2 regions of the Ruminobacter sp. RM87 genome follow, and region 1 is predicted to be linked to the other one. Evidence: predicted binding sites of a transcription regulator. Region 1 holds the regulator's gene; the other holds the start of a gene.
What was found. The regulator sigma-54, encoded in region 1, starts transcription at its own class of promoters, with help from an activator protein. The targets are predictions, from matches to a motif close to TGGCACNGTTTTNGCTT.
Positions count from the first base shown of each region.

Region 2: T489_RS0100880 (P-II family nitrogen regulator) is a predicted target of sigma-54. The motif match lies at 3,301-3,317, and genes of this name have one in related genera.

Region 1 covers NZ_JNKD01000045.1:6,261-22,788, reverse strand. Annotated here, with positions in the region: gene rpoH (RNA polymerase sigma factor RpoH) at 1-840, shown strand; gene T489_RS0109005 (PTS sugar transporter subunit IIA) at 918-1,400, opposite strand; gene hpf (ribosome hibernation-promoting factor, HPF/YfiA family) at 1,419-1,706, opposite strand; gene T489_RS0108990 (RNA polymerase factor sigma-54) at 2,434-4,029, shown strand; gene lptB (LPS export ABC transporter ATP-binding protein) at 4,086-4,814, opposite strand; gene lptA (lipopolysaccharide transport periplasmic protein LptA) at 4,830-5,399, opposite strand; gene lptC (LPS export ABC transporter periplasmic protein LptC) at 5,365-5,979, opposite strand; gene kdsC (3-deoxy-manno-octulosonate-8-phosphatase KdsC) at 5,981-6,535, opposite strand; gene T489_RS0108965 (DUF4011 domain-containing protein) at 6,708-11,873, opposite strand; gene T489_RS0108960 (ATP-binding cassette domain-containing protein) at 12,354-13,142, shown strand; gene mlaE (lipid asymmetry maintenance ABC transporter permease subunit MlaE) at 13,142-13,921, shown strand; gene mlaD (outer membrane lipid asymmetry maintenance protein MlaD) at 13,932-14,465, shown strand; gene T489_RS0108945 (MlaC/ttg2D family ABC transporter substrate-binding protein) at 14,658-15,293, shown strand; gene T489_RS0108940 (STAS domain-containing protein) at 15,303-15,551, shown strand; gene T489_RS0108935 (aldo/keto reductase) at 15,625-16,528, opposite strand, start outside.
Region 2 covers NZ_JNKD01000002.1:12,490-29,017, reverse strand. Annotated here, with positions in the region: gene ffh (signal recognition particle protein) at 1-852, opposite strand, end outside; gene mdh (malate dehydrogenase) at 1,068-2,012, opposite strand; gene argR (transcriptional regulator ArgR) at 2,329-2,793, shown strand; gene T489_RS0100880 (P-II family nitrogen regulator) at 2,927-3,265, opposite strand; gene acnB (bifunctional aconitate hydratase 2/2-methylisocitrate dehydratase) at 3,491-6,055, opposite strand; gene T489_RS14550 (hypothetical protein) at 6,390-6,722, opposite strand; gene ampD (1,6-anhydro-N-acetylmuramyl-L-alanine amidase AmpD) at 6,854-7,423, opposite strand; gene lpxC (UDP-3-O-acyl-N-acetylglucosamine deacetylase) at 7,505-8,449, opposite strand; gene ftsZ (cell division protein FtsZ) at 8,765-10,006, opposite strand; gene ftsA (cell division protein FtsA) at 10,327-11,646, opposite strand; gene T489_RS0100840 (cell division protein FtsQ/DivIB) at 11,646-12,428, opposite strand; gene murC (UDP-N-acetylmuramate--L-alanine ligase) at 12,431-13,870, opposite strand; gene murG (undecaprenyldiphospho-muramoylpentapeptide beta-N-acetylglucosaminyltransferase) at 13,891-14,979, opposite strand; gene T489_RS0100825 (FtsW/RodA/SpoVE family cell cycle protein) at 14,992-16,236, opposite strand; gene murD (UDP-N-acetylmuramoyl-L-alanine--D-glutamate ligase) at 16,237-16,528, opposite strand, start outside.

The sequences.
Region 1 (16,528 bases):
ATGATGTTAGTTCCTAGCAGTAACATCGATGGTTATATTCGTGCAGTAAATGCTATTCCTTTACTTACAGCAGAGGAAGAACACGATCTTGCTGCTGATTTTCACTCAAGTGGTAATATAGAATCAGCCAGAAAGCTTGTTCTTGCACATTTAAGATTTGTAGTTAGTATTGCCAGAGGTTATACCGGTTACGGATTGCCACTTGCTGACTTAATTCAGGAAGGAACAGTGGGATTGATGAAAGCTGTGAAGCGTTTTGACGTTTCTCAGGGAGTACGTCTGGCCGCTTTTGCTGTCCACTGGATTAAGGCTGAAATTCATGATTACGTAATTAAAAATTGGCGTCTTGTTAAAGTTGCTACCACAAAGGCTCAGAGAAAGCTGTTTTTCAAGCTGCGTCAGGCTACGAAGAAATCGATAGGTTGGCTGAATATGACCGATACAGCAAAGGTTGCTGACGAGCTGGGGGTAACTGCCAACGATGTAAATGAAATGGAAGTACGTCTTAATTCTAATGATGTCGCTTATGATGGGTATACTACAGACGGTGATGCAGAGGAAGAAAACGTTCCTGCAAATTATCTTGTTGATACATCTTCAGATTTCAGTCTGAATTATGAAACTTCTGATTCAAACCGAGCAATGATGTTGCGCCTGAATGAAGTTTTAGGCAAGCTTGATGACAGGTCTTATCACATTATCAAGAGACGTTGGCTGGACAGTGAAAAGGCTACTTTGAGTGAACTGTCTGAGGAGCTTGGTGTTTCTCTTGAGAGAGTGCGTCAGCTGGAGAAGGCTACGATGGCTAAGATCAAGGTTTCTCTTGAATCAGCTGAATAAGTGAATATTACTACACGATAAATGAGGAACCGGAGTTCTGTTGTGGACTCCGGTTCCTGTTTTATACGGTATGACAATTAATCTTTTTCACTTTTTTCATCATTCAATGCTGAATCAAAATGGCGCAGTAAGGAAACATGAACCTGTGTTGAAATATTTTTGATAAAACGAAGCTGTTTGATTTTAATAGAGTCACCAAGATCCTTGCAGATTAGCTCAAGCTCTTCAGCGTGCTCAGCAGCTGTTTTTTCGTGAAGGAAAAAAGCCAGAAAAACGTCAGCAAAAGTGTTTTCTTCCAGGTTGTAGCATATAGGTTTATCAAGGATTAGCAGGATTGCCGTTTCTTTTGCATCGTCTGGAATGACTGCGTGTGGCATAACAAAACCATTGCCTATGTATGTGCTGCCTAAATCTTCGCGATCATTAAGAAGTTTCAATAGATTGATAGTCGGGATCCCAACCTTTTTACTGGCTGCGGTGGAAATAACTTCAAATGTTTTTTTCTTACTATAACAAAGGACAGGGCTTAACACACTGTCCTTTTCTAGTAATTCACTCAAAAAATGAGACATCTTAAATTATTGGGTAAGTTTTTCTTTATACTTAACCAACTGACGTTCAAGTTTGTCAGCTAAGGCATCAATAGAAGCATACATGGTTTCTTCAATTGATTCTGCAAAGAGATCGTTGCCGGTTACAGTAACCTTAGCTGCAGCCTTGTGAAGCTGCTGATTTTCGATACTAAGGGTAACATGAATTGACTTAACGTAGTCTTCGAGTCTCTTAAGGTGATCCATCTTGCTATTAACATAATCACGAAGAGCATCGGTTACTTCAACGTGATGACCAACGATAGTAATCTGCATAGGCACACTCCTTAATAATAGGATAGATTACATAAAGAATACGAGCCACAATGGAATGACATCTAAGCCACAGCCTATCTCTCTTCTGTGTGTTATGTCAGGTGGCCAGATTAAGTAAAAACAAGTTTTTTCTTCTCTCTACTTAATTTCATTCTATATTCGATTTTTAATATAAGCTAGCAATAAATTATGGAAAAGTGACTAGAAACTATCTTTTGAATAAAGTTTGTAGAAAAAATAAACTAATCCCTTTGGAAATTGTGTAAATTATCAACAGTTAGATGGTTTTTGCATTGTATCTATTTATTGTCTTTTTTCTGAAAAGCTGCATTTTGCCGCAGACTATTATGTCGTGAGACTTTTTATCAGGTAATTTTTTTCTGTACATATCTGTAAATTGATGAATTTAAAGATAGAGCTGGAAGTATTGCAAAGATTTTTAAAAATATTAAATTTAAGAAAAGTTATTTGCCTCATGAGAATAAAAACTATAAAATCAAAACAGGGACAATAAGGTATGGATCATGCATAAAATGCATATTTTGTACATAAGCAATAATTATAATATTTCCAGCCTTTCCCAAAAGATAATCAAAACTAAATCCAATTTGATGTAAATGTTGCATGCTGGTTTTTTCTGTCAAGCAGAAAACAGAAATGAAATAATTAAGTTGTAGTTATTAAACCGTGGAAGCCATGGATTTGTAAAGCTTGTATCAGGTGTTTTATGAAAGCCGGATTAAATTTAAATCAAGTCAATGTTCAGACTCTGACAATGACTCCACAGTTGCAGCAGGCAATAAGATTATTGCAGCTGTCAACCATTGAGCTTCAGCATGAGATTCAGGAAAATTTGGATAAGAATCCTTTTCTTGAAATGGATGAAAGTGACAATGATAACAGCAATATTGCCTCACTGGATGAAATTAGGGAACAGGAATATAGACTGGAAAACAGTAATGATGATATTACCCCGTTCAATAACGATCCAACAGTTTCACTGGATAATGCTCCCTATGCTGAAGGAAGCCGGGACAATGAGTATTCTCCTTTAAAAGGGGATGACAGCAGTGATTCTTCCATTGCCCGTGATGATTCTGATTCAGTATCGGATAACAGCCAGAGTGACGTAGATTTTTGGCAGGAGTCATATAACGCCGGTGTTTCCTCTGGAAGGACGCGTAATACTGACAGTGATGATTTGGAAGACTTTCAGGGGGCAACAGCCTATGGTTTGGCAGAACATCTGAACTGGCAGCTCAATCTAACGCCGATGAATGATATGGATCATCTGATTGCTGAGGCTATTATTGACGGAATCAATGAGTCAGGATACCTTACTGAAAGTCTTGATGATATTCTTTTGGCTGTAAAGCCTGAATTTCCTGAGGTCACAATTGATGATGCAGAAAGAGTGCTCTGTATTGTTCAGCATTTTGATCCGGTGGGAATAGCTTCCCGCAATCTTCAGGAATCTCTGCTTATACAGCTTAATCAGTTCGGTGATGATGATAATGTCGTTCTTGCCAGAAAAATAGTAAGTGATTATCTTGAACTGCTGGGTAGAAAAGATTTCCGTACGCTGGCCAAGAATCTGGAAATCAAGGAAAAGAACAGTTATCTTCTCAAAGAGGCAATAGAGATTATCACAAAACTTGAGCCAAGACCAGGTAACTGTATTCCGCAGGAAAAGAGTGAGTATGTTATTCCTGATGTGTCCGTTCACAAGAAGGATGGAGTTTGGATAGCAGAACTGAATCCTAATTCAATTCCGAAGATCAGGTTGAACGAAACATACTGTCAGTTGTGCAGTAATGTGAAAAACCCCAAGGAAAGTCAGTATATCCGAAATCACATGCAGGAAGCTCATTCTTTCATACAGAGTGTCAACAAGAGAAATGAGACTCTGTACAGGGTGGCTTCGTGTATTGTCTTGCATCAGCAGGATTTCTTTGAGCGCGGTGAACAGTTTATGAAACCTCTGGTTCTTAATGATATAGCTGTCGAAACCAATCTTCATGAATCCACCATATCCAGAGTTACAACTGAAAAATACATACACACTCCCAGAGGAACATTTGAGCTCAAGTACTTTTTCAGCAGTCACGTAAACTCCACTGACAGGTGTGATGAAATTTCCTCAACAGCAATAAGAGCCAAGATTAAAAAGCTTATCAGTGAGGAAAATCAGAAAAAACCTTTATCTGACAGTCAGCTGTCAAAAATTCTTGAGGAAGATGGAATACAGGTAGCTCGAAGAACAGTTGCCAAGTATAGGGAATCTCTTAATATCCCTCCATCAAGTCAGAGAAAGACTATGTAAAAATGCAAAACAGCCGGAACAGGCTGTTTTCATGGATTTGATATTAAAGAATCGACCTATATTGAAAAGTCATTACCCAGATAAACTTTTTTAACAAGTTCGTTGTTAAGAATTTCTTCAGGTTTACCGTAGGCAATCATATTTCCCTGATTTACAATATAGGCTCGTTCACATACGTCCAAAGTTTCACGAACATTGTGGTCTGTGATAAGAACACCGATTCCACGACCGCGCAACTGTTCAATGATCCCCTTAATTTCACCTACACTGATGGGGTCAACACCTGCGAAAGGTTCGTCCAGTAAAATGAACTGAGGATCCGAGGCCAGGGCTCTGGCGATTTCCACTCGTCTGCGTTCACCACCGGAAAGGCTCATGCCTGTATTGTTGGCAATGTGCTCTATTCTGAATTCCTGAAGCAGATGTTCCATTCTTGCGTATCTGTCGTTTTTGGTACGGATTTTTTTGTTAAGTTCCAGTGCACCCATCAGATTTTCACGAACTGTCAGACGACGCCATATGGATGCTTCCTGAGGAAGATAACCCAGACCGTAACTTGCTCGCTGATCCATCGGTTTGTGAGTAATTTCCTGATCGTCAATAAATACATGACCGTTATCAGCTTTGATAATTCCGACAATCATGTAGAATGATGTGGTTTTTCCGGCTCCGTTTGGACCTAAAAGACCGACGATTTCCCCGTTCTTTATACTGAGGGAAACGTCATTAACTACAACCCTAGACTTAAATTGCTTGAAGAGATGTTCTGCTCTTAGTGTACTCATTTAAATTACTCTTTATTACTTTTTTTCTGCTTTGTTTTCATCTATCTGAGCTTTTAATTCTTCAGGAATGAATACAGTGGTCACACGATTTCCCTTTTTACCGGATGAATCATCTGATGAAGCTTCTATTCTTTCTTTAGCGATATTGTATGTAATGGTATCGCTGGTAATTTTGGATGATCCCTGTTCTATTGATGCTTTCTGTTTAAGTTCAACTGTTTGTCTTTCAGGATAGTAGGCAATTGTAGTACTTTTAGCAGTGACAGGCTTGCCGTTATCCAGAATTTGTGAAAAGACGGCAGGTTTACCAAAAGCGGTAGCACTCTTTATCTGGCCTTTTTCATTACGTATGATTTCAACTTTATCTGCAGTGATGCGGATAGTCCCCTGTTTAATTTCAACATCATCCATAAAAGTTATTTTGTTTGAGCCCAGATCAGCTATCTGTCTGCCTGAATCGATGCTAATGGTTTCCTTGAAATCATTCTGTTTTGCTTCGGCTATATTAATAATACCTGCAATACAGAAAGACAGACAGGCAAAGGTGAATTTATTTATTTTGAGTAAATCCGCTATATGTTGCATGGCAATCCTCTGATAATTCAAAGTATTTTGAGGCTAACTGGCCTTTAAATTTTTTACCGTGATTAGTAAACTGGTTTCCGATAATGTCCACCTGCTCAGGTGTTCTTACCTCATCTGTACCAAGATCAATTTCCAGGTATGAAGTTCGTATTTCCCTGATGATGCTTTCTGTTCCAGTGGTACTGGCAACCACGTTTCCTCTGAGAAATATGGTATCTGCTGATCCTGTCATTGATCCTGTTTCCGCTTCAATTTTCCAGAAACTGTCATTGTTTGTTCTCAGTTTACCCAGATCCTTGTTTTTTTTATCAAGGGCAGGAGAGTAGATTATTGTAGGACTGGTAAAATTAGTCTGATCCAGTCCCTGAAAGTATTCAGCTTCCTCTGCCTGAATTTTTCCGTAAAGCATACCATCGGAATTGTACTGGCTGGTGGAAACATGGCGGGCAAAGAATACGGGCTGTGTTTCCAGTAATTTATCTCTCTCTGTCTGTTCCTGAACACTTACCCAGTTATAAAAGTAGTATGAACAGATGAGCAGTATGAAAAGAGGTAAAATCCTCAACAGGCGCTGTAACATATCAAATACTTGCTCCTACACTGTCAAGTCTGCCACGTGCCGTTAATATAAGATCGCATACCTCTCTTACTGCTCCGTTACCACCATCCAGATGACAGATGTAGTCTGAAACAGATTTAACAATCGGATGAGCGTCTCTTGGACAGAATGACATGCCACAGTGGTTAAATACGGTTATGTCTATCACATCATCACCTATGTATGCAATTTCATCGGCTGATACCCCAGATTCGTTAATTATCTGCATCAGGGCTGCTACTTTATCAGTGATTCCCTGATAAACGTATCTTGCCTTAAGTGACTTCATTCTGATGTTTACAATTTCAGATTCGCGCCCTGTAATCACACCGAAACCGACGCCAAGCTTCTGTATGGCAACAATACCGAAACCATCTTTGGTGTTGAAATTTTTTATTTCTTCACCGGAATTTGAAATATATATTTTTCCGTCAGATAACACACCGTCAACATCACTGAGTAAAATTTTAATATTTCTGATTCGCTCCAATAATGATTCAGATACAGTGCCGTATGGAGTTAAGCTTGTAAGTGACATTGTAAACTTCCCTTATCAAACCGCAGGAGAAAGGATTGGTATCTCCTTTCCGTAAACGAAACATTTTGAGAATACTGAACTGAATATCCTCATTGCACCATTTTACCAAAAACTGTAAAAAGATTGGAAATTAACTGAGTATTGCATGATACTCAGTTAATTAATTTGAATATTAGACAGTTTTGTTTCCGGTTATATCCTTAAGGTCGTTCAATATTTTTTCCAAAACGACATCTGGGTTTTTATACCATTCGCAACTCCATATGCGAATGACTTTCCATCCCAGACCTTTCAGTACGGATGGCTGTCCGCAACACTTATCGGCAATGGCGTATTCAGAAGAGAAGCCATAGCCGTCACTCATAATGCATGCAATATATCTGTTGCTGTCTGAAGGATCTTTGATTGCAAGATCAATTTTGAAGTTTGAGGTACCCAGACTGGTGGTGCTGTCATATCCGTGTTCTTTAAGTCGGGAAGCGAGAACTTCAATCAGTCTGTCATTCTTACATGCATGCATATTCTGTTGATTAGGAAGATACTTGTATCCTTTTTTTGCATAGGTAAGGAATGATTTAAGTCCTCTTACTCCTTCAGAAGAAAGATTTGTAAGGTGCATTAAATCAGGATCCAGAGAGGAGAATACCACCATCTCCTTCTTGGCTCTGGTGATGGCTACGTTAAGTCGTCTTTCTCCGCCAGCTCTGTTAAGCGGACCGAAATTCATGGTAATTCTTCCACTGCTGTCTTTACCGAAACCTATGGAAAATACAATGATGTCTCTTTCATCACCCTGAACGTTTTCCAGATTTTTAATAAAAATTGGTTCAGGCAGCTGGAGAGCCCTGTTTTCAAGCTCCGGCTTTTCTCTGTAGAGTTTTTCCAGATCATCTTCAAGCTGAGCCTGCTGCCTGCTGTTAAAGGTAAGCAGACCGATAGAGGTGTTGAGATTCTTATCATCACTGAGGAAATTGGCCAGATATTCAATGGTTTTTTTGCTTTCTTCCTTGTTTCTGCCGGACCCTCCGCGATCGTATAAACCGTTAACTTCAACATAGGTGATTTTTGACATCTGATCATCAGGTGAAGGGAATGTGCACAGCTTGTTTTCATAATACATGATGTTGCTGAACGCTATTAAGCTTTCATGAGAGCTGCGGTAGTGCCAGTTAAGTGTCGTAACAGGCATACCAAGAGCCATGCAGTCATCAAGAACGCTTTCCAGATCTTCAAGTTCATCAGGTATGTCTGTCTGTTTTGCCGAGAAGAAATCTGTCGGAGGCATCTGTTTAGGATCTCCTACAACAATCAGCTGTCTGCCTCTGGCAATGGCTCCTACAGCCTCTGATGTAGGGAGCTGTGAGGCTTCATCAAAAATAATGAGGTCAAACTGATATTTTTCAGGTGAAAGGTACTGGGCAACTGATAAAGGACTCATCAGCATGCATGGACACATTTCAGGAAGGAGATTATTTATATTGTCAAAAATGGAACGAATACTGAGTTTGCGACCGTGATTTTTAATGGCTCTGTTAAGGAAGGTTTTCTCTTCCGATAAATTTTCATTATTATCTGCATTTTTTCTATAGTGTTCCATTGCTGTCAGAAGCGAGTTCTTACAGCCTTCTCTGAATTTAGAGGTGTTTTCATTAAGCTGAGTCATCTTGTCTGAGAACAGAATTCCTTTGAATCCAGCCAAAGTAGAATCGTGGTTCAGGTAGTAGTTGCATATTGTTTTTGCAAGTACCAGATCAGCATAATGGTCACCCACGGTTGACTTTATTCTGCCATGTCGTATATCTTCGGATAGCTGAGTAAATCCGTTATCGGCTATTTTTTCAAGACGAATGTTCAGATCAATCCATTCTCTGAGGTTTGCTTTATTTTCAATCATTGCAAGAGCACATCTGCCGATATTTTCAGTTTCAACAGGATAATCATGGGCTGATACCTTGAAATAATCGAAAACATTATGCAGGTTTTCTGTAAATGCTGTTAAGGATGTAAGGATTTCTGAAAGCTGGAGATTTAAATATTCAATACTGTTTTCCGATTTTTTCAGATAAGTATTTATATTGTCAGTTATCCGGCATCCGTTAAGTTCATTTTCAAGCTGTTTCAGGCCTTCAGTTACTTTTATGGTATTTTCCGTACATGTTTCTGCTTTTTCAGGAGCGGTGCTGAACATTTTGGCGAGTTTAGGGCAGGCGTTGTTAAGAGAAGTCACCTGTGTACCTATGCTTTTTTCAAGCTGACTGAATTCCTCAGCTTTTTCCGCCAGTTCCTTGAAATTATCTGATGTAACCTTTACATCAGCTCCGAGTGTTTTCTGCAGTGTGGATATACTGTTTTTGTGAGAGAAAAATCTTGAAATGAAGAATTTCTGTTCATCAAGTTCCCACTCTTTGAGGAGACTGTGAATATCTACGGACAGAACATCCCTCGCATTTTTACCGAGATCGGAAGCCAGCTGTTTCTGCTTTTTTAAACATTTAACCGTTTCTGAAACCTGAGAGGATATTTCACTTACAGATTCAGAAGTTAGAATTTCTCTGCTGATATCAGGAGTACAAAGCAAATGACTGATTTGTTCTATAACTGATACCTGTCGGAAAACATCCATGCCGTCGTGTCGGATACCAAGTATATTTTCAGAAGCTTCCAAAGAAGAAAGGGCTTTTGTTTCATCCTGTTTGAATTTATCAGCAGAAAGGTTAAGTTCAGATTCTGGGATTACGGAAAGACGGGACAGGTGCAGAGGATTTTCTGCAAAATTGTCACCGCTCTGACTCAGAAGAGCCAGTTCTCTGAGAGACATATTGACCTGCTGAACATTTTCTGCCGTAGTGTTTCTGAGAAATTCCTCGCCTATGTTCAGAGGAGATACATCCTGAGCCTTGGCGGAAATGCACATGGCATCATAGACGCTCAGGTTCGCACACTTTTTTTCGTGAAGTGATGATATCTCATTCTGTATTTCATTTCTCTGATTGTTAAGTGTTTTGCAAAGCAGGGAAAAATCGTTCAGATTTTCCTTAGGCATCTGAGGAAGACCTTCGCTCAGTCTGTTAAGAACCACGCTTTTTCTCTGAGTATTGGAATGCAGTTCCAGACAGTACGGAGCCAGTCCGAGCTTTGATAAACGTCGGTAAACAACACTTAATGCTGCCATTTTTTCAGCAACAAACAGAACTTTTTTCTTCTTTGCCAGAGCATCGGCTATTATGTTGGTAATAGTTTGTGATTTACCTGTTCCAGGAGGTCCCTGTAACACAAAACTTCGACCTGAGGAGGCCTGCCATAAGGCGTCAAGCTGGCTTGTGTCAGCCATTATTGGCTGGCACAGCTGACCAAACGAGAAGCGTTCGTCGATCGGTTTTTCAATATCTTTAGGGGCGGTGAATTTTTCCCCGGCAACGGTACCATTGCACAGAGCGTTGAACAGGTCGTTCTTTTTGAAAAATTCTTCGTTTGCAACCAGATCCTGCCACATAACGAATTTTCTGAAAGAAAAGTTACCGATGCCTGCTCTTTCTTCTATATCCCATCTGTGCATCTGCATAATGGCTTTTCTGAAAATCGCCAGAATCTTTTTAACATCCACTCCGTTATCATCCTTTGGAAGAGGATCCAGTGAAGGAATTTCAATTTCGAAAGTCTGCCTGAGCATTTCCAGCAAGGTATGATTGATGATGGTTTCTTCCTCTCTGCCGGTAAGTTCAAATGGAGAACGGCTGTTTTTTCTGCTTATATCCACAGGAATCATCAGGATAGGAGCGTATTTAGGTGATGACGAAGTATCAGATTCGTACCACTTTAGCAGTCCCATGGTTAAAAAGAACGAATTGGCCCCGTTCTCCTCCATTGATGTCTGGGATTCCCTGTAAAGTTTCTGCAGTTCTTTGTTCAGAGTAATTTCGTCAGAGACAGGAATGTGCAGATTTCCGCTCTTCTCATCTTCTTTGACCAGCTGACTCAATGTGTCAGTCAGTGTACGGTTATTCTGTTCGTACTCTTTAATCATTGATTCGGACAGGGTATTTAAGGTGAATTTCTCATTACAGAATATTCTGTCCTCGAAGTCAGCCAGAGAACTGATAAGGATCTGACATGCACCTTTTTCAAAACGCAGATTTAAAAGCCTGTTACGCAGACTCAGATCCAGCAGTTTGTTTTTCCAAATCTGCAGATGGGTTAGTTTATCACGGTTGTTTTCACTGATGCGTATTTCCAAAGGATCAAGATTCTGAGGTCTGATAACTGATTCAAACGTGCTGTCTTGAATAAGTTCAATGGAACCATTCTCTTTTTTTACCTGCTGAGGCAGAGGTTTGATTCCGTTTAATCTGCAGCGGAATATATCAAGAGCCATGTAAAAATCTTTAATTTTTAAGGTCTTGTCTGCAGCGGAGACCGCTTCATCAAATGTTGAGGTTCCGTTGAGACAGGTGCTCTCAGCAAGAATGATGTCGTGAATTTTGTCTGCCGAGTGCTTGAGGATTGTTTCACGATCCTCAATCGAAGTACTTGGATATGGCTCTCCGTTGGTCCACACGCCTACATAAGCGTGATCTTTAAACAGTATAAGCAGAGGATGAAGACCTACATTTTCCAGCATGGAGGCAAGCAGACAGCTTAAATCCAGACAGTTACCGGCTTTTTCCTGAAGAATACTTTCGCAGCTTCGTATTCTCTGGCCGTTTTTTATGTGGGATGATGCGGGAGCAACCTGATATCTTATCTGCTGTTCCTGAACAGCCTGATAGATAGCTGAAAACTGCTGATTGATATAATTGATATTGTTGCTCTGATAAGCATCGAAAGATAAATCAGGATTGATTTCCTTAAGCTTTTTATTCGCACTTGTTAGCAGACCTGTTAACGCGGGAGAATTTGGGGTAACAAACGATGCAAGCATTTCGTATTTGCTGTTGTTCCAGAAATCACGAGCCTGTATTTCAATATTTCTGGAATATTTTGCAAGTTCGTGTCCGCTCTGATCTTTCAGTACAATAGATATCACGTCTTTGAAACTGTCGGTATATGAGGCGAGTACAAGCGGTTTGAAAACAACCTTGGGATTTTCCAGAATATAGCTGTCCCCTGCATCTATTTCAGTAATATGTTCAGTAAACGTTTCAGAAATTCCGGAATCAAAACTGATTTCCAGAGATGGTGACATAAGATGCGTATCAGTGGTAACAATAATGGTGTTGAAAAAATTTTCGTTATTGTGAAATGAAACATAATTAAGAGTTTCATTTATGTCTGCAGAAATTTCAACTCTTGGTTTTCTGATCTGATTTTCGCTCATCGTTGAGTTGTATTCATTACTCATACATTAGCCCCATGATTTACAATATTAAGCAGCGTTCTGAATATAGTGATGATGTGTTTATATGTTCTGGAGATTGGAGAACGTGCGGATTAGCCGACTTTTTCAAAATTTTATTCTAATATAAGGATGTTTGTACATTTTTTTTACTGTTTTATGACAGATAGGGGATAAAACATTGATTTATACAGGAAACAGTACTGTTTCTAGGGCCGGTGTCTGCATGTCTTATGTAAGATAGTTTTATCGTCAGCAACAAAAGGACAAAACATTTGGAGATATTTTTTGCAAATTCAGACAGTCACAAATAATCATGCAACTATTTGATAAAAATTTTGACTAATAAACAGAATCTACAGTAAAGTAAACAGATGTGCAGGTCGCATTAATTTATGAATGTGTTTACGGGAATAGGAAATTTGAAAAAGTAAAGATTTGCCAGCCTCCCTCAACCTGTTTTTTCAAAAGTAATACTGGAAATATATGAATAATCTAGTAGAAATAAAAGATATGTCGTTTTCATACGGTCAGAGAACTATTTATGAAAATGTAAATCTTAAAATCCCAAAAGGAAAAATAACTGCGTTTATGGGACCGAGCGGTACCGGTAAAACGACTATGCTTAGACTTATCGGGGGGCAGATAACCCCGGATAAAGGTTCCATAATGTTTGACGGTATAGACGTTCATAAGCTTAACCGATCAGACCTCTATAAGCTTCGTAAAAGAATGAGCATGCTTTTCCAGAGCGGTGCTCTCTTTACAGATCTTAATGTTTATGACAATGTTGCATATCCTATACGGGAGCATACGAAACTTCCTGAAGAAATAATAAGAGACATGGTTCTTATGAAGCTGGAAGCAGTCGGATTGCGCGGGGCCAGTAATCTGATGCCTCATGAATTGTCCGGTGGTATGGCAAGAAGAGCCGCTCTTGCCCGCTCCATAGCACTTGATCCGGAGCTTATAATGTATGATGAGCCCTTTACCGGACAGGATCCGATCACTATGGCTGTCCTGTTGAGACTTATCCAGACACTGAACAGAACTTTAGGACTGACCTCTATAGTAGTTACCCATGATGTATCAGAAATCCTGACAATTGCTGATTATGCATATATTCTGGCCGGTACCAAGGTTGTTGCCGGAGGTACTCCTGAAGAACTTAAAAAGTCAAAGGATCCTCGTGTAAAGCAGTTTATAAACGGCGAGTATGATGGGCCCGTTCCGTTTAACTATCCTACAGAAGTTGATTATCTAGAGGATTTGTAATGTTTCTATTGAATCTGATTTTAAAATTGGGAAACTGGGGGCAGCGAAGGATTTCTGCCATAGGTAGGGCTACCATAATGCTGTTCTACTCTTTGGTAGGTAAACCTCAGTTCCGTAAGAATTTCCCTCAGCTTATCCGACAGATTTATATCGAAGGTGTCCAGTCCATCAGTATCATAGTTGTTTCAGGACTGTTTATCGGAATGGTTCTGGGATTGCAGGGATTCCATGTTCTTGTGGATTTTATGGCTGAAGGTGCACTGGGACAGATGGTTGCACTTTCAATTATCAGAGAACTGGGACCTGTAGTGGCTGCATTACTGTTTGCAGGTCGAGCCGGCTCGGCTCTAACGGCAGAAATCGGTTTGAAAAAGGCGACAGAACAGCTGTCCTCCATGGAAATGATGGCAGTGGATCCTTTGAGACGAGTCATTGCACCTCGTTTCTGGGCAGGGGTAATTTCGCTCCCTCTGCTTACAGTGATTTTCACCCTGGTAGGTATATATGGCGGAAAGCTTGTAGGTGTAGACTGGCTGGGTGTTGATGACGGTATATTCTGGAGCGGTATGCAGAGTTCCATTGATTTCTGGAACGATCTGATGATGTGTGCCGTGAAAAGTATTGTTTTTGCAGTGACCGTAATTTGGATTTCCCTGTTTAACGGTTACGATTTGGTTCCTACTTCAGTGGGTATAAGCAAGGCCACCACAAATACTGTGGTTCAGTCGTCATTGGCTGTTTTAGGTCTTGACTTTGTATTAACTGCCGTAATGTTTTAAGGAATAGAAAGTGAAATTTAGTAAAATTGAATTTGCAGTAGGATGCTTTATAGTAGCTGCTATATTTTGTGGTGTTATGCTGGCACTCAAGGTTGCCGGTCTGTCCTTTGATTTCAAAGACGATTCTTACAGGGTATACGGTTATTTTGACAATGTCGGCTCATTAAAATTACGAGCCCCCGTGAAGATTGGCGGTGTGGTTATAGGCAGAGTTTCAGAAATTCATGTCGATCCTGAAAAACTTGTTCCCGTCGTGGAAATGGAAATACAGCAGAAATACAATACCCTTTCAAGCGAGAGTAAGGCTTCCATTCTTACAGCGGGGCTGATAGGTGAGCAGTATATAGGTATAACTCCGGGATTCTATGATGAAGATATGGGAACTACTTACCTGCAGGATGGAGACAGAATCAATGATACTGGTTCAGCCATTGTTCTTGAGGATCTGATTGGTAAATTCCTTTATTCCGTCAATAAGTCTGACAGTTCATCATCTGAGTCAGGTGGAGTAGCCCAGGCTGCTGAAGCGTCAAACGAACAGTAGAATTTAGGTGCCTGTTTGAATATCTGACTGCTTGGTTACTTTGGTTTCTGAGCAGTTAATTATTTAAAAAAAGAAATTTTTGAATTATCTGAGTTTTTTTTAATCTAAAAGAATGTGATCGGAAAAGATCTACATAAATTATAAATCGCTGGCATGCTTTGTATGAGATGCCTCGCATAAAGAGGGAATTAAATGCTGAAAAGATTTTTTAAGGCCGCACTGGCTGTCATATTTGTATGTTTTTCTTTAAATTCATTTGCGTCAGAGCCGGTGGATTCAAGTGATCCGTATAAGTTAATAAAAGCACTTGCGGACAATACGTTTGCATCCATCAAGGCCAACAAAGACAAGCTCAATGACAGCAATGTATCAAGAGGTATTATCAGAACCGAACTTCTTCCGTACATTGATAATAAATATGCATCTCTTAAGGTTATTAATCAGAATTTAAAGCAGACCAATGAGGAACAGCGTGCCAGATTTGTTGAGGCTTTTACTGATTATATTATTGCAACATATGCTGACGCGTTAAAAAAGTATACCACTCAGACTGTGGAGGTTCAGAAACCTAACAAGATTGATGACAATGATGGTTTTATATCTGTAAAAGTTTTTGTAAAAGAAGAAGGGGCTCCTGATTTGGAAGTGATTTTCAAATTACGTAAGAACAAGAAGACAGGTCAGTGGAAGATTTATGATATGGTTGCTGAAGGCATAAGTCTGTTAAGCGCCAAGCAGTCTGAATTAAGCGGCCTCATCAGGGATAAAGGTATTGATGCGGTAAGTAAGCAGCTTAATGAACACGTTGCAGCAACTGCAAGTAAGTAGGAAAAATAAATGAAAATAGAGGGTTCACTAGATTTCAACAGTGTTGAAAAACTATGGAAAGACAGGAAAACACTGTTTTCAGACAGTGTGGCCGATCTTAGCTCTGTTGATAAGATTGATTCTGCTGGCATTTCATTTTTGGTTCTATGGGCCAAGGAACATGAAAACAGACTGAGAATTATTAAACCGCCGAAGGAGGCAATAAACCTTATAAAACTGTTCAAGCTTAATGATTTGTTTTCTGTTGAAACAGATTGATGAAGATTTGAATTGTTTATCGCAGTGAGACCATGGGATTAACCATGGTCTTATTTTTTAGAAACAGCAGATATCAAGGGAGCGAGTATCCTGCCGCAGTATAGAGGCTGTACCATTCTTCTCTGGTGAGTGTAATATTGGGAGCCTGTAGAAAATCATCCAGATGTTCCGGGTTTGTGGTTCCTGAAATGACCTGAACATTCTTATCTATTCTGAGATTCCATGCGGCGGCTATGGCGGTTTTGGATACGTTGTTGCGTTGTGCTATTTCCCAAAGCTTTGTATTAAGCTGCCCGTAGTTCGGATTGTCTATGAAGGAACCGTTAAAAGTTCCAAACTGTAACGGACTCCAGGTCTGTATTGTAATGTTATGAAGTCTGCAGTAATCAAGTATTCCCATAGCTCTGCTAAGCCCGTTCTGTGAATATGTGTTTGTTTCCAGTCCTTCTGAAATCATCGGGGCAAAAGCAAGACTCAGCTGCATCTGGTTAAATGATATCTTGTGTGATGTATGTTTCTGGAGGTATTCAATCTGAACAGGATTGAAATTTGAAACCCCGAAAGTTCGGACTTTGCCGCTGTCGTAGAGTTTGTCAAAAGCTGAGGATATTTCTTCCGGTTCCCACAGAGCATCCGGGCGGTGAATAAGAAAAACATCAAGATAGTCACATCCGAGACGGCTCAGAATATCGTCAACAGACTTCAGAATGTATGATTGAGAGTTGTCATAGCATACTCCTGGTCTTATACCGCATTTAGATTGAATGATGAGATTATTTCTCTGAATATTGCGTGATTTAAGCCATGTTCCAAAAGTACGTTCGCAATCTCCATTGCCGTAAATATCGGCATGATCGAACCAGATGACTCCTTTGCCATAGGCATGATCCAAAAAGTTCATGGCTTCATCATGTCCTTTACCTGTCAGTCGCATCATGCCTGAAATAATTCTGTGGTTGTTTTTTTCCTGCTGAATC
Region 2 (16,528 bases), on a different contig from region 1:
TGGATCAAGTGCTTCAATTTTTTCACCAGCTCCGAGGAATTTGATAGGCTTTCCGGTTATCTTACGGACAGAAAGTGCCGCACCGCCACGGGCATCACCATCCATCTTAGTAAGAATAATACCGGTTAAAGGTAATGCATCATTGAAAGCCTTGGCAGTATTGGCAGCATCCTGACCAGTCATGGCATCCACCACAAATAGTGTCTCGACCGGATTGATATCAGCATGAATTTCCTTGATTTCATTCATCATGTCTTCGTCCACATGCAGACGACCGGCAGTATCCACAAGTAAAACATCCATGAACTTAATCTTGGCTGATGCCAAGGCATTGCGGACAATATCAAGAGGTTTATCTTCAACAGTTGACGGGAAGAACTCCACTCCTACTGTTTCAGCAAGAGTCTTTAACTGCTCAATAGCTGCAGGTCTGTACACGTCAGCACTCACAACCATTACCTTCTTCTTTTCTCTGTCTTTAAGGTACTTTGCTAGTTTTGCAACAGTTGTTGTCTTACCAGCACCCTGTAAACCAGCCATAAGAACGACAGCAGGAGGCTGAGTCGCAAGATTAAGTTCCGCACACTCATCACCCATAACAAGCTTTAGTTCTTCGAAAACAATCTTTACGAATTCCTGTCCCGGATTAAGAGCCTGATTCACTTCCTGACCAAGAGCCTTGGTCTTTACTTCAGCAATAAAATCCTTAACCACCGGCAAGGCAACGTCTGCTTCAAGAAGAGCCATTCTAACTTCACGAAGAGTATCCTTGATATTATCTTCTGTTAATTTCCCCTGTCCTGTGATATTACGCAGGGTCTTAGTCAATCTCTGAGTTAAATTTTCAAACATTTTTTAATCCATAAAAAAGATCTGGGCTCTGTATTTCCAGACACAAAATAATTAATCTTACACCTAGCACATTATAATTGAGGCGACAACATTTTAATAGTGAAAGCTAACCAAGATATATGAAAGATCTCACTATGTAATGTTTTACAGAACTCATGTAAACAACAAAAAAGGCCGTAGTTTAGTACGGCCTTTCACTCAAACATACTTCAGAATTAGTTGTTGTTTACAAAATCAACGCCCTGCTGAATGTCTTTCTTAAGGATATCTAACATACCGTTAAGAGCATTTTCTTCAAAAGAGCTTAACTTGCCAATTGGCAGATATTCCTTAACACCTTCAGTACCGAGCAGTAAAGGCTGAGCGAAGAATGAAGCATAACCAGTTTCGCTTTCAACATAAGCTGGTTCAACAACATTTTCTTCACCGCTTAAACCGCGAACAATAGCTAATGCAAAACGAGCACCGGCAGCTGCCATTGACAGAGTAGCAGAACCAGACCCCTTGGCTTCAACCACTTCAGTACCAGCGTTCTGTACATGAAGAGTCAGCTTTTCAATCTGATCAGCAGAAAGTTTTTCATAACCTTCAGACTGAGAGAATAAAGGAAGAATTGTAGTGCCACTGTGACCGCCGATTACCGGAACCTTGGCTGAACAACGACAGCTGTTGGTTGCATCAGCCCAGAATGTTTCAGCACGCAGGGTATCAAGCATAGTAACACCGAATAAGCGCTTCTTATCATAGCAACCAGCCTTCTTTAATACTTCGGCTGCTAATGGAACCATTGTGTTTACAGGGTTGGTGATAATAGCGATACAAGCCTTTGGTGCATGCTTGGCAACTGCTTCTACCAATCCCTTAACAATGTTGGCATTAAACTTGAACAAGTCACTGCGATCCATACCTGGCTTTCTGGCCATACCGGCTGGAATAACAACAACAGAGGCACCAGAAACAGCCTTTACCAGACCTTCGTCACCGGTAAAACCTTCAACTGATACATTGGTAGGGATGTGGCTTAAATCAACTGCTACGCCAGGGGTTGATGGAGCAACGTCATAAAGAGATAATTCAGAACCTTTTGGTAACTGGTTTTTCAAAAGAAGAGATAACGGCTGGCCAATACCACCTGCTGCACCTAAAACTGCAATTTTCATTATTACGGATCCTCTGTAATTTTTACTTATTCTTATACACTAATATTCAATTCGAGTATATTACTCTAAAACAATAATAACTGCTATATTTAGCACCTTAAAATGACGTCTAAATTCAAATTTTTGAGCTCATATCACCTTTATTTTTGAATTTTCTTTTTTGTTAAACGTGATACAAATCAACTTTAATAAATTTGCGTCACTTCAATAAATCATTTTTCCTTTACATCTATAAAAAATTATGCAAATAAAGTGCATAATTATGCATTTTCGTTCTATTCCTGTTATAATTCGACAGATATCTGAGGTAATGAAAATGGAAGATCTAAACAATCAAGACTCTTTAGAAAGAGTTTTTCTTGAATTACTCGGGGCTGAATGCTACAGCTCTCAAACCGAGATTGCGGATGCTTTGCTTGCCAAAGGGTTCTCTAACATGAATCAGTCAAAAGTATCCAGAATGCTTACCAAATTCGGAGCAGTACGCAGACGTAATGCCAAAATGGTTATGGTTTACTGTCTTCCTTTGGAAACAGGCATTCCAACCATAGACAAGACCATCAAATCACTTGTTTTAGACATTGCGCATAACAACAACATCATTGTCATTCATACAAGTCCCGGAAGCGCTCAGATGATTGCCAGAATGCTAGATTCTGTAAGAAAGGCAGAAGGTATTCTCGGTACCATTGCAGGAGATGACACAATATTTGTAACACCAAAAATTGATGTTGATATTGTGGATCTCTATGAAAGCATCAGGGATTTATTTGAAAACTGACATATTAGTTTCCATTTTCATCTGTTAAACAAAAATGCATCCTATAAATCTAAAATGCATAAAAGTTTAAAAAAGTCCTGTATTCAATACAGGACAAATGAATGTGAATAAAAACCGAATTAGCTAATAACTGCTAGAGAGCGTCATCATCCGTTTCACCGGTTCTGATTCTGACTACATGTTCACAGTTATACACAAAAATCTTTCCGTCACCGATCTTGCCTGTCTTGGCGGCTTTTACAATACTCTCCACCACCTCTTCACAGATCTCATCCTTGACAACAACCTCCAGCAAGGCCTTAGGAAGAAAATCAACCTGATATTCAGCCCCTCTGTATAGTTCTGTATGTCCCTTCTGACGACCAAAGCCCTTCACTTCAGTAACTGTCATACCTTCAATTCCAAGTTCAGAAACAGCTTCTCTGACATCGTCCAATTTAAATGGCTTAATAATAGCGCTTATAAGTTTCATGGTTCACTCCTCACCAAAAATACACCCTAATATTCATTCAAAGAACGTGCCATAATTCAAGCTCACAAAAAGCGATTAAACTTGTAAATACAGTCACTAACTTTTAAATATGTGCACAATAAATAAAGAAACGCCCCAAACATGTGCATAACGATCGGCAGATTAACAAAAAAGGGCTGTTTCCTCCATGGAAACAGCCCTTGTCCAGAATACCCCTATTTCAGATTAGGCAGTATACTCAGGCATTTCATTAAATTTCAGGTATGAGTATACCTTGTCCTTCTTACCGTCAAGAGCCTTAACACCTTCAAGGTATTCTTCCTTGGTCGGGATTCTTCCTAAAACAGAAGCAACTGTTGCCAATTCTGCTGAAGCAAGATAAACATTAGCTCCCTGTCCCAGACGATTAGGGAAGTTGCGGGTTGAAGTTGAAATAACAGTAGCATTATCAGCCACACGAGCCTGATTTCCCATACATAATGAACAACCAGGTATTTCACAACGAGTACCAACCTTTCCAAATACACTGTAAAGACCTTCATGAATGATTTCAGCACGATCCATCTTGGTAGGAGGAGCTATCCAAAGCTTTACAGGTAACTGATTCTTGCACTTTTCCAGAATGGTAGCCGCAGCTCTGTAGTGACCAATGTTAGTCATACATGAACCGATAAATACTTCATCAATCTGCTTTCCAGCAACATCGCTTAAAGTTCTCGCATCATCAGGATCATTAGGAGCGCAGAGAATTGGTTCCTTGATCTCATCCATATTGATTTCAATTACAGCTGCGTATTCAGCATCATCGTCAGCCTTTAACAGCTCAGGATTTGCCAGCCAGGCTTCCATTGCCTTAACACGCTTTGCAAGAGTGTCCTTGCTCTGATAGCCTTCCTTGATCATCCAATTAAGCAGAGTGATATTAGACTTAATGTATTCAATTAGAGGTTCTTTGTTCAGAGCTACAGTACAGCCTGCAGCAGATCTTTCAGCAGACGCATCAGCAAGTTCAAATGCCTGTTCAACCTTAAGATCTGGCAAGCCCTGAATTTCAAGAATTCTGCCTGAGAAAATATTCTTCTTTCCCTTCTTCTCTACGGTAAGAAGTCCCATTTCAATGGCTTTAAGAGGAATGGCATGAACAAGATCTCTTAAAGTAATACCAGGCTGCATTGTTCCCTTGAATTTAACCAGAACTGATTCAGGCATATCAAGAGGCATAACGCCGGTTGCAGCGGCAAAAGCAACAAGACCTGAACCAGCAGGGAATGAAACACCCATTGGGAATCTGGTATGAGAATCGCCACCTGTACCAACAGTATCAGGAAGAACCATTCTGTTTAACCAGCTGTGAATTACGCCATCACCCGGTCTTAATGCAACACCGCCTCTTTCCTCTATAAACTTAGGTAAAGTATCATGGGTAACAACATCAACAGGCTTTGGATATGCTGCAGTATGACAGAATGACTGCATTACAAGATCTGCACTGAAATTAAGACATGCCAAATCCTTGAGTTCATCTCTTGTCATAGGACCGGTAGTGTCCTGAGAACCTACAGTAGTCATCTTTGGTTCGCAGTAACTGCCTGGTCTTACACCGGCAACACCGCATGCTCTACCAACAATCTTCTGTGCAAGAGTATATCCCTTGCCATTATCTTCTACTTCCTTAGGCATTACAAACACATCACTAGGACCAAGGTTCAGATATTTTCTTGCCTTAGCAGTCAAGCCACGACCAATGATGAGAGGAATACGTCCACCGGCTCTCACTTCGTCAAGCAGCACCTGAGTCTTTAAAGAGAAGGTTGATAACACTTTAGAATCATTATGAGCGGTAACCTTACCTTCATAAGGGTAAACATCGATAACATCACCTGTATTCATTGATGTTACGTCCATTTCAACAGGTAATGCACCTGCGTCTTCCATTGTATTAAAGAAGATAGGAGCAATCTTGCCACCAAAAACAAAACCACCGGCACGCTTGTTAGGCACAAAAGGAATATCATTACCCATGAACCACAGTACACTGTTGGTTGCACTCTTTCTTGAAGAACCTGTACCAACAACATCCCCAACATATACTAAAGGATATCCCTTTTCTCTTAAGCTGTTGATTGATGATACAGGGCCTGTAACCCCATCTTCATCCGGAGTAATACCAGGACGGGCATTCTTCAACATAGCCATAGCATGAAGAGGAATATCAGGTCTGCTCCATGCATCTGGTGCAGGAGACAGATCGTCGGTATTGGTTTCACCAGGAACCTTGAACACTGTCAGTGTAACTTTCTCTGCAAGCTGTGGACGAGAAGTAAACCATTCTGCATCAGCCCATGACTTAATAACAGCCTTTGCATATTCATTGCCTTTATCAGCTAAAGAAGCAACCTGATCAAAAGCATCAAAAATCAGTAAGGTATGTGATAACGCCTTAGCAGCAGTAGGAGCAAGTTCTTCAAATTCTAAAAAGTTAATCAATGAAGCGACATTATATCCACCCTGCATGGTTCCAAGAAGCTCAACAGCTCTTACAGCTGAAATCAGAGGACTCTTAAGAGCACCTACAGCCACATTAGTTAAAAAATCAGCTTTAACCTTGGCAGCTTCGTCTACCCCAGGAGGAATTCTGTTCTCAAGAAGAGAAACAAGTTCTTCTTCTGAGCCTGCTGGAGGATTCTGAAGAAGAGTTACAACTTCAGCTACTTCATCGACGGTTAATGGCTTTGGAACCACACCAATTTTGGCACGTTCTTCAACCTTAGCATGATATGAATCTAACACTATGTGCTCCTTAAATATAAGCCTGAACTAAAGAGAATTTACTTAAACCATGCATTCCTTGCCTTCCGCGCGGAATCTTTTTAAACATTTCATCAGATATTTAAGCTCATCAAAATAACAATCAGTAATTTAAATCATGATGCGTAAATATCAACATGGCAAAAAATCAAGTTTTCCAATGCTTGATTATAAAATAAAACACCGAAAAATTACATAACGAAAATTTTTCTCATTATATTTGATTTCACTCATATGTGGATATTTATCTAATCATTTATGAAATAAATAAAAAAAATCGGAAGTTTTACTTCCGATTTTCTCAAGAACGCATTTGTTAGCGATGGTGTCCGTGAGGATTAGGTCCAAAGTAGGAATGATGAGGATTTGGACCATAATACGGCTCATAATAACCATGATGATGGTGATGATGAGGTGGTGGAGGAGGCATGTGATGATGGTGATGATGAAATCCTGGCCCCACCGGAACCGGAGCTATAACTATTGGTCTAGGCCCATAAACAGGAGGAGGTGGTGGTGGATAATCAGGTCCAACATAAATACCTGCTCCGCCTCCACCAACAGATACGGACACCTGAGCATTAGCCACACCGGTCATGCCTATCAAGACAAAGCATGAAAGCAGCAACATACGAGCAAACTTTAACATAATACCCCCTTTCCGGTTAATCCGGATTGAGAAAATAATAACAATGTTTTATTACTTATAATTGTAATCAAAAAACAGAGAAATCATATTACAAATCTGTTTTTAAATATTACAAGATGTTACAGGCTTTATTACCTTGTCAGTGAATCAATAAATCTCTTCCAGTCAAAAGCCTGTCCCGGATCTGTTTTTCTGTCCGGAGCGACGTGTTCATGTCCTACGATTCTGTCAACTGTGATTTTCGGATATGAATTCATAAGAACTTTGGTAACCTGTTCAAGACTTAAATACTGTTCATCTGTGTATGGTATATCGTCAGCTCCTTCAAGTTCTATACCTACAGCAAAATCATTGCAGGCGTTTCTTCCATTAAAACATGACTTGCCGGCATGCCAGGCTCTTTCAAGAAATGATACAAACTGAACCACTTCCCCCGTTCTTTTTATATACAGGTGAGAACTAACTTCCAGATCTTTAATCGTTTCAAAGTAAGGATCATCTTCTACAGGCAGCTGTCCCGTAAAAAATTTCTCAACATACTCTCCACCGAATTTTTTTGGCGGCAATGAAATATTGTGAATAACCAGAAGACTGATCTCATTGTCAGGTCTGGCATTAAAATTTCTGGAAGGGATTTTTTTTGCGGAACTCAACCATCCATCAGTAATAATTGGAATTCCGTTTACGAGACTGGACACCATTACCAGTTTCCTTATTTTATATGAAAATTAAAATTCATTTACCATAAAAAAAATCTGCCTGCCGGCAGATTTTTTAAGGTTTTAAGCTATTACAGCGTCCGTGTCATGAACATGAACCTCTTCAATGAATCTGTTCTGTTCAAGCCCCTGCTTGCCATCTTCAATTGTTATCAGGTTATAAGCTGTCGCATCAGCTAAAAGCGCTCTTAACAACATATTATTAAGGTGATGACCTGTTTTATATGCCTTGAACTCACCAACAATGCTCTGAGCAGACATATAAAGGTCTCCTATAGCATCAAGCATTTTATGCTTAACAAACTCATTTGGATAGCGCAGGCCTTCAGGATTCATCACATGGAAATCGTCCATTACCACAGCATTATCAAGACTTCCGCCTAAAGCAAGGTTATGCGCATGCATGAATTCAACATCCTTCATAAAACAGAAAGTTCTTGCACGACTAACATCACTTAAGAAACGATCTCCATTAAAATCAAGCTTATAGTGCTGCATGGACTTATCCATTGCAGGATGATTAAAATCAATCTGAAGATCCAGTTTAAAACCCGCCTTGGTAGGACATAACTCTGCCCACTTATCATCAAGTTCAACTCTGACCTTTTTCAGAACCTTAATGAATTTCTTTGGAGCAGAAAGGATTTCAATACCTGCACTTTCTAGCAGGTATATGAATGGCTGAGCTGAACCATCCATCACAGGTAATTCAGGTGCATTGACTTCAATGTAAAGATTATCAATACCTGTTGCACTTAAAGCAGCACTCAGATGTTCGATAGTTGCAACACGTGCACCGTCATCACTGATTATCGCTGTGCATAACTCAGTATCTCTTACCATTTCGGCAGAGGTTTTCATGTAAACCTTTGGACTAAGGTCAGAACGAACATATACAATACCAGTATTCGCAGGTGCAGGTTTAAAAGTCATCGAAACTTTCTTGCCTGAATGCAAACCAATACCGGAAGCAGAAACTTCCTTTTTGATTGTACGCTGTCTAATCATCATAATCTACGGCTCTTAATTTAATTGAACATCAGGGATATTAGTTATAAACGCACCCTATCAACTATGACAATAATTATCTAAAAAAATTTCAATAGATAACCACCGTCTAAACAAAGATGTGATGAACATCAACTGACATCATTATATCAAAAAAATCTCAGGCATTCATATTTTCATCAAAAATTCAGCTAATATTTCATAATTAACCAACTTTTTTTCTACTTGATTTGCTTAATTATTAACCAATCATAAAAAAAGGGAGAACCGCATCTCCCTTTGTATATCAATCTACATCAGAAATAATATTTCAAATTAGTTTGATTTTTTTGTCAGCCATGCTGGTAATTCACATGAACTGTCAGAAGTATCATTCTTAGAAACCTTAGATACATCATTCAATACATCATCCTGACCAGAAAAATCTGAATTCTGATTGAGAGATGAATTTAAGAACATGCTTGATAAACCGGTATTTTCACCATTATCTCCGCCTGTTCCCAAAGATTTGGCAAGAATGTTATTAATATTTTCTGAAGCAGGTTTATCCACTTCTGTCAAACCGGCCAGTACAATGGTCACATGTACTGCATCAGGTTTCATGTTAGGATTAATTACGCAACCGAACTTGGTATCTGAATCCTCTGTACCGTAACTTGTCTGAAGAAGAGAACCAAGTTTATTGTACTTATCCAGACCCAGCTCTTCGTTCATTGTAATATTGACGATAATACCGCGGGCTCTGCAGTTTGAGAAGTCTTCAAGCAACGGACAGTTGACAGCATTCATAATTGCCTGTTCAACAGCATCTTCACCCTCACCTTCACCCATGCCGATAAGAGCAGTACCTGAACGTAACAGCATGGTTCTGATATCATTGAAATCGAGATTCTGAAGGCCACACTTTTCAATCACATCAGCAATACCCTGAACAGCTCTCTTTAATACGTTGTTACACTCCTGGAAAGCACGAACCAAAGAAATATTCTTAGGGAGGTACTTTAACAGCTTATCGTTAGGAATAACAATCAGAGCATCAACTTCTTCTCTTAACTTTTCAATACCCTGTTCTGCCTTGATTAACTGTTTTTTACCTTCAAATGAGAACGGCTTTGTAACAATAGCTACAGTCAGTGCACCGAGTTCCTTGCGGGCAACATTTGCAATAACAGGTGACGCACCTGTACCAGTACCGCCACCCATACCAGCAGTAATAAACACGATATCACACTTACCGATATTTTCACGAAGAACTTCTCTGCTTTCCTCCGCAGCATTTCTACCAATTTCAGGGTTTGATCCGGAACCTAAACCGCGAGTTGTATTCACGCCAATCTGAATTCTGTTCTTGGCAGTGTTTGAATTCAGAGCCTGCAAATCAGTATTCACAACCAGAAAATCGACATTGGCAACTTCTTCATTAATCATATGCTGTACGGTGTTACCGCCACCGCCACCAACACCAATTACCTTGATTACAGCCTTGCCATTGTCGGCAGGTACGTATTCATTCTCGATATCAGCAGATGCATCTGCCGCGTGTAAAATATCAGTCATTTTAAAACACAACTCCAAACATGATTTGGTGCTCACAAATCATAAACTTAACCGTAAAGCTTTACAGAACCTGATGAGAAGAACAGATACTGAATCAAAACTCACCAGACTATTAAATTTTGCGTTAATACATAATGCAAATAACAACAATAGACAATCCTTTTGCAATGTGTACACAATTGCATGATAACTATATATCAGAAAGTAAAGTTATTATCTACTATATTTTATTTAAAATAAGTGCATGATCCCACTGAAGCCCATGCGCATAGAATTATTAGTCGGATCACACAAAAGAAAGAGTGAACCAACATGGAATCCTACATGTTTCCATTCCACCACTCTGTTATTTTCTGTTTCAGATTTCCAATCATTCCACTCTGCTCTCTCGCTTTTTTGTGACTTTCAAGAATCTCACTAAAACGAATAAGACCAAGAGAAGCACAACCGGAATATGGGTTTATGGCATCACTGAGTCCTTCAATCTTTTCTTTATCTACCTGATGAATTCTAATTTTCTTGGCATACGCACCAAGTCCATTTTTGGTAAATATCTTTGAAACACATTCATCAAGACACTTTATCTCTGCACCGCCACCTGTTATAACGAAACCAGCACCTAATGATAATTCACCATTTGACACATTAACTTCGTTTAAAGTAGTCAGCACCTTCATAATAAGCTGGCTGTATCCGGCCTCAATAGATTCCGCCAGATCTCCCTGATTTATTGATCTTACCTGAGCCTGACCATTCTTGTCCATGCGAATACATTTGTTTGTAATACAGTTATTGGAAATTGCAAAACCATAATCGCATTTTAATTTTTCTGCCGTTCTTTCACTTAATCCGTAAGTAACGGCAATATTCTGAGTAATCTTATCGGCTCCATACGGACAGGATCCTACGTATATGCAGTGTCCCTGATCAAAAATAGTAATCCCGGTACTGCTCTTACCTATATCAAGCACACATACACCAAACTTCTTTTCTGTATCGGTCGTTGCCACATATGCAGTTGCCTGTCCGCTAAATACAAATTCAGGAGCATACTCCGTCTCTATACAGCATAAAGATCTTCTTATGTTGTCTAAAAAAGAAGTCTGTGCATACACCTGATGAATAAACGATCTCAACTGACCTCCCGTCATGTCAAGAGGGTCTTCAACTCTTTCGTTAGAATCTACCTGATAATAATTAGGAATTGCCGTTATCAGTTCATAGTCCTTAATTTTCAGAGAATTGGCTACATCATTGGCCCTTGCGATATCATCTTCCGTAATTGGACCACGACGAAGTTCACACGATCCGGTGTTGTTCTTGTAAGTGATAAAACGTCCTGGTACAGACACAAAAACTCTTGGATTATTAATCTTTGGCAGAGTGTTTTCGTCATAGGATCTAGTTACAGTATTATGCGACATATTGTAGGCAATTGAGATATTCTCTTTCAATTTATCCATGCTGACAATGCCATCAGCATTCATGCCCGTTGTTTTGCATTTACCGTAGCCAATAATTTTAATACTGTCATCATCATACAGGATTGCGCTGCAAACTTTAATTTCACTGGTTCCCAAATCAATGGATACTATGTAATCCTGTGTAGTGATTTTATTTAATTCGTTGGCTGCCATCATTACTGTCCGCTTATGTCTTTCCACTTAACTGCAATACCGGTATCATATCGCAAGTCAACATATTCTATAGTATTTTTATTTTCAATATGTGGATACGCTTCTATAAAATTATTCAATCTCCACATAAACACATTGTTCTGATCAGTTGTAAATCCGATATCATCGTTATTCCCGAGTATCAGCCTTACACCGTCAGAAAGCCTCAGACTCCAAATATTGTTATCATTTATACCAAGTTCATAAACATGATAACCTGCTCTTTCCAAGAATATATTAACATCACAATACATCTCATAAACTGAACGAGCCAATTTTTCCGGACCGAACAATGCTGGGCTTTCTTTTAAGAGATTCGTATTCTTAGGATGAATCACACTCCAGTCAGCCACTAAAATACCATCATTGTATAGAGCCAGTGGCTTGTGTTCAGTAATATTGAGAGTAAGAATATCAGGTAACTTCTTCTGCATGGTAACCCGGTTTATCCAAGGCATTGTCTCCATATATGAACGCATCTGAAACAAGTCCATGGTATACAGATTGTGGCTTTCCGGATTTGCCATAAAAAATTCTTCAACATCCTGCTTGGTCATGTAATTCAGATCTCCCTTGATCTGAATCTGCCTGACAGGGATACCGTCAACATCAGTCATGACGGTATACACCTTTTTTATAAAACAAAAATCAAAAACAAGCACAGCAATAAAAAACAGCACCCCGAGAATATATGATCCTCTGGTTACTCCTGAATATTTTTGCTGCACGTTTTTATTTCTGGCCACAGTTACTTTCTTTCCTTCATTTTGGCAATATCAAGCTTATATTCAGCAAGTACCTTTGCCAGCTTGCCAACATTACCTGCTCCCTGAGTAAGCAGAATATCACCATCTTTAATAACATCAGCGACGGTTTGAGGAACTTCATCAGCTGAAGATACAAAATAAGGTTCTACTCTCCCCCTTAATCTTATGGAGCGACATAATGAGCGCCCGTCAGCACCTACAATAGGATCTTCTCCAGCTGGATAAACGTCAAGCAGAATCAGTTCATCCACAAGTCCAAGAACATCAATAAAATCTTCAAAACAGTCACGGGTTCTTGTATATCTGTGCGGTTGGAAAATCATTACCAAACGGCGATCTGGCCATCCTGCACGTACGGCATTGATGGTTGCTCTAACTTCACTTGGATGATGTCCATAATCATCTACAAGCATTACCTTTCCGTTGCCTGTTTCAAATTCACCATACTGTTCAAATCTTCTGCCCACCCCCTGGAATGACCCTAGGGCATCGATAATTGACTTGTCATCAATCTCGCTTTCTGTTGCCACAGCAATAGCTGCTGCTGCATTGAGAGCCATATGGAATCCCGGAATTGTAAGTTTAATATCAAGAACGGAGCCGTCCTTTCTCTTAACCTTGAAAGTTGAACTGTCAGTATGTTGCTTAAAATCAAAAACTCTTACATCACTGTCTTCCCTGGCGCCATATGTTATTACGCTTCTGCCGATCTGAGGAAGAAGTTCTCTGATCACAGGGTCATCGTTACATACAACGGCAACTCCGTAAAAAGGAAGATTATGTAAGAATTCAATAAAAGTTGCTTTTAATTTGGCAAAATCTCCACCATATGTATCCATATGGTCTTCTTCAATGTTTGTAACTACAGACATCATAGGCTGAAGATGCAGGAAAGATGCATCTGATTCGTCAGCTTCTGCTATAAGGTAACGCCCGGTACCTAGTCTGGCATTAACACCGGCACTGTTTAAAAGTCCGCCTATAACAAAAGTAGGATCCCGCCCTGCTTGAGCATATATACTTGAGATAAGACTTGTAGTTGTTGTTTTTCCATGGGTTCCGGCAACGGCAATACCAAAACGATATCTCATAAGTTCAGCAAGCATTTCAGCTCTGCGTACAACAGGAATTCTTAACTCAATTGCTCTGATCCATTCCGGATTGTTTTTTTTGATTGCACTTGAAATAACTACAACACTTGCATGTTCAACATTCTTACTGTCATGTCCGATAAAAACCTTAATACCCTTGCTTTCAAGATGCTTGGTAGTACTGCTCGCCATAATATCCGAGCCGGTAACTTCATAACCTTCATTAGCCAATACTTCAGCAATACCATTCATACCGGCACCACCGATGCCGACAAAATGGATACGATGAACCTTATGCATTTGAGGGACTTCAAAATCTGTTTTTGCCATAAATACTCCGAATTAATATTTTATGAAGCCTTATCAGCTAATTCCATACACACCTTCGCCGCAGCCTCGGTGGCATCCAGTTTGGCCATACTGCCCGCAATTCTGCTCACTTCACTGATTTTACCACGATTATCAGACCAGTCCTTGAGTATGTCAGCCAATTTCTCAGATGTCAGCTGTGACTGAGGCATACACACAGCTCCGCCATTATCAGACAGATACCTTGCATTTTTGGTCTGGTGGTCATCTACGGCAGTTGGAAGGGGGACAAAAATGGCAGGCATTCCAGCTGCAGACACCTCAGCAAGGGTTAAAGCACCAGCACGACATATAATCACGTCATTTGCAGAATATGCAGAAGCCATATCGGAAATAAAATCACATACAGTAAAATTTTCAACCTCAAGACTTCTGTATACCGCATCCACACCAGAACTGTTCCCTTTACCTGTCTGGTGAGTAATATGTATTCTCGCTCCATTCTTATTGGCTAATGCAACAGCTTTAGGAACTAGATCGTTAAGAGCCTTAGCTCCAAGACTACCGCCTATTACCAGAACGTTTAAATTTTCATGATTAAAATCTTTTGGTAATCTGCCGTTTAAAGCCACAACTTCCGCACGCACGGGATTACCGATATACTCGACTTTTTTTCCAGAAATAGCACCTGGAAAACCTAAAAGCACTTTATCAGCTATTTTTGATAAAATTCTGTTTGTTATTCCCGGAGAAGCGTTCTGTTCATGAAGAACCAATGGTATTCCACATAACTTTGCGGCAATTCCACCTGGGCCTGAAGCATATCCTCCCATACCCAGAACAACATCAGGCTTAAACTTTCTGATAACCTTAAGTGCTTCAAAAACAGCTCTCAGAATGGTAAACGGCGCTCCAAGCTTCCTTAACAAGCCGTTTCTTCTTAAACCGCTGATCTTGATAAATTCAATTTTAAAACCATGTGCAGGTACAAGATCTGCTTCCATCCTTTCTTTGGTTCCCAACCAAAGCACTTCGAAATTATGCTTTTCAGAAAGTTCCTTTGCCACTGCAAGTCCGGGAAAGACATGTCCCCCCGTTCCACCGGCCATAACAAGAATCTTTTTCATCATTTAGTCCTATGTTTAAACGTTCTGTGCACCATCTTTGTTTTCAGCACGAACGCGTTTATTAACCTGCTTATATCTAATCTGTGCCTTTCGTATTCTGTTGACATAACTTAATTTTCGTTCATAGCTGATTCTTAATAGAATACATACTGCTATAACCGAAGAAATAAGGCTGGTACCACCATAACTGATAAAAGGCATTGTCAGACCCTTGGTAGGAAACAGGGCACAGATTACCCCCATATTGATAATACACTGAACACCAAACCAGGTAGCTATGCCTATTGCACAGAATCCCTGAAAATAATTGCAGTCAGTTTTTGATCTCAGGGCTTCGAATCCCATAAAGAAACTTCTTACTATCAACATTAGTTCAAGTGCAAAAATAACCAGAACCGATATAAATCCGCATTCTTCACTGACAATGGACATAATAAAATCAGTATGCGGTTCAGGTATATAACTTAGTTTGATTTCACTATTACCTAACCCCTGTCCCCACAGTCCGCCTTTAGCGATGGCAATCAAAGACATACTCAACTGGAAACCTGTACCTGTTCTAGTCACAAAAGGATCCTGAAAACTTACTATTTTCCCCATTCGATACGGATCCTGTATCAGCCACAGAACGCCGAGCAGTCCAAGGATACAAACCGGAAATATATACTTCCACTGCATCCCAGAAATAAAAAGAATAACCCCGAGAATGATGGCAATAATCACCATTGTTCCCATATCTCTCTGGAGATACAGAATTGCCACAAACAGTAAAAAAGGAATAGATATCAGCAGATTGCACTTAAAGCGCCTAATTTCATCGTAATGCCGATGAATATAGCCTGAAACAAAAAGAATTAGAGCCAGCTTCATGAACTCGGAAGGCTGAATATTACAGAACCCCAGCGACAACCAACGCTTGGCTCCATTTATATCTCGCCCTACAAACACGACCAGAAGACTCAGTACTATGACCAGGCTCACTATCTTAAATCTTCCCAACTCATACCATTGTTTTGTGCTGACATTAAGCAGCATCATATACAGAACAAAAGATCCAAAACAGAATCCCAGCTGTTTCAACAGATAATGGGAATCAGTGCCAAACTTGTCAACACTTACATAGATGGAAGAAGAATAGATTGCGATCAGACCGATAACTGTCAGTATAGCCGGCAAAACGATATACCAGGTATCAAACATGACCCCGTTTAACCTGTATTTTTTGTCACTGTTTCCAAGTAATCTGGCCCAGAAGCTCATTTAAAGCATCCTTACCTTTTCGGCAAAAACATCACCACGTTCTTCAAAACTCTTGAACTGATCTAGACTTGCACATGCAGGAGCAAGAAGAACAACATCTCCAGGTTTTGCAATTTCATTATGCGCAATTTCAATAGCTTCAACCATACTATCAGTCAATCTTGTCTGATCACCAAGAGTTGCAAGCATAGCACCATCACGACCAAAACAAAGCATATATGCGATTTCTTTCCCGAGCATATTCTTGATAGGAGTAAAGTCCTGCCCCTTACCTAACCCGCCGGCAAGAAGA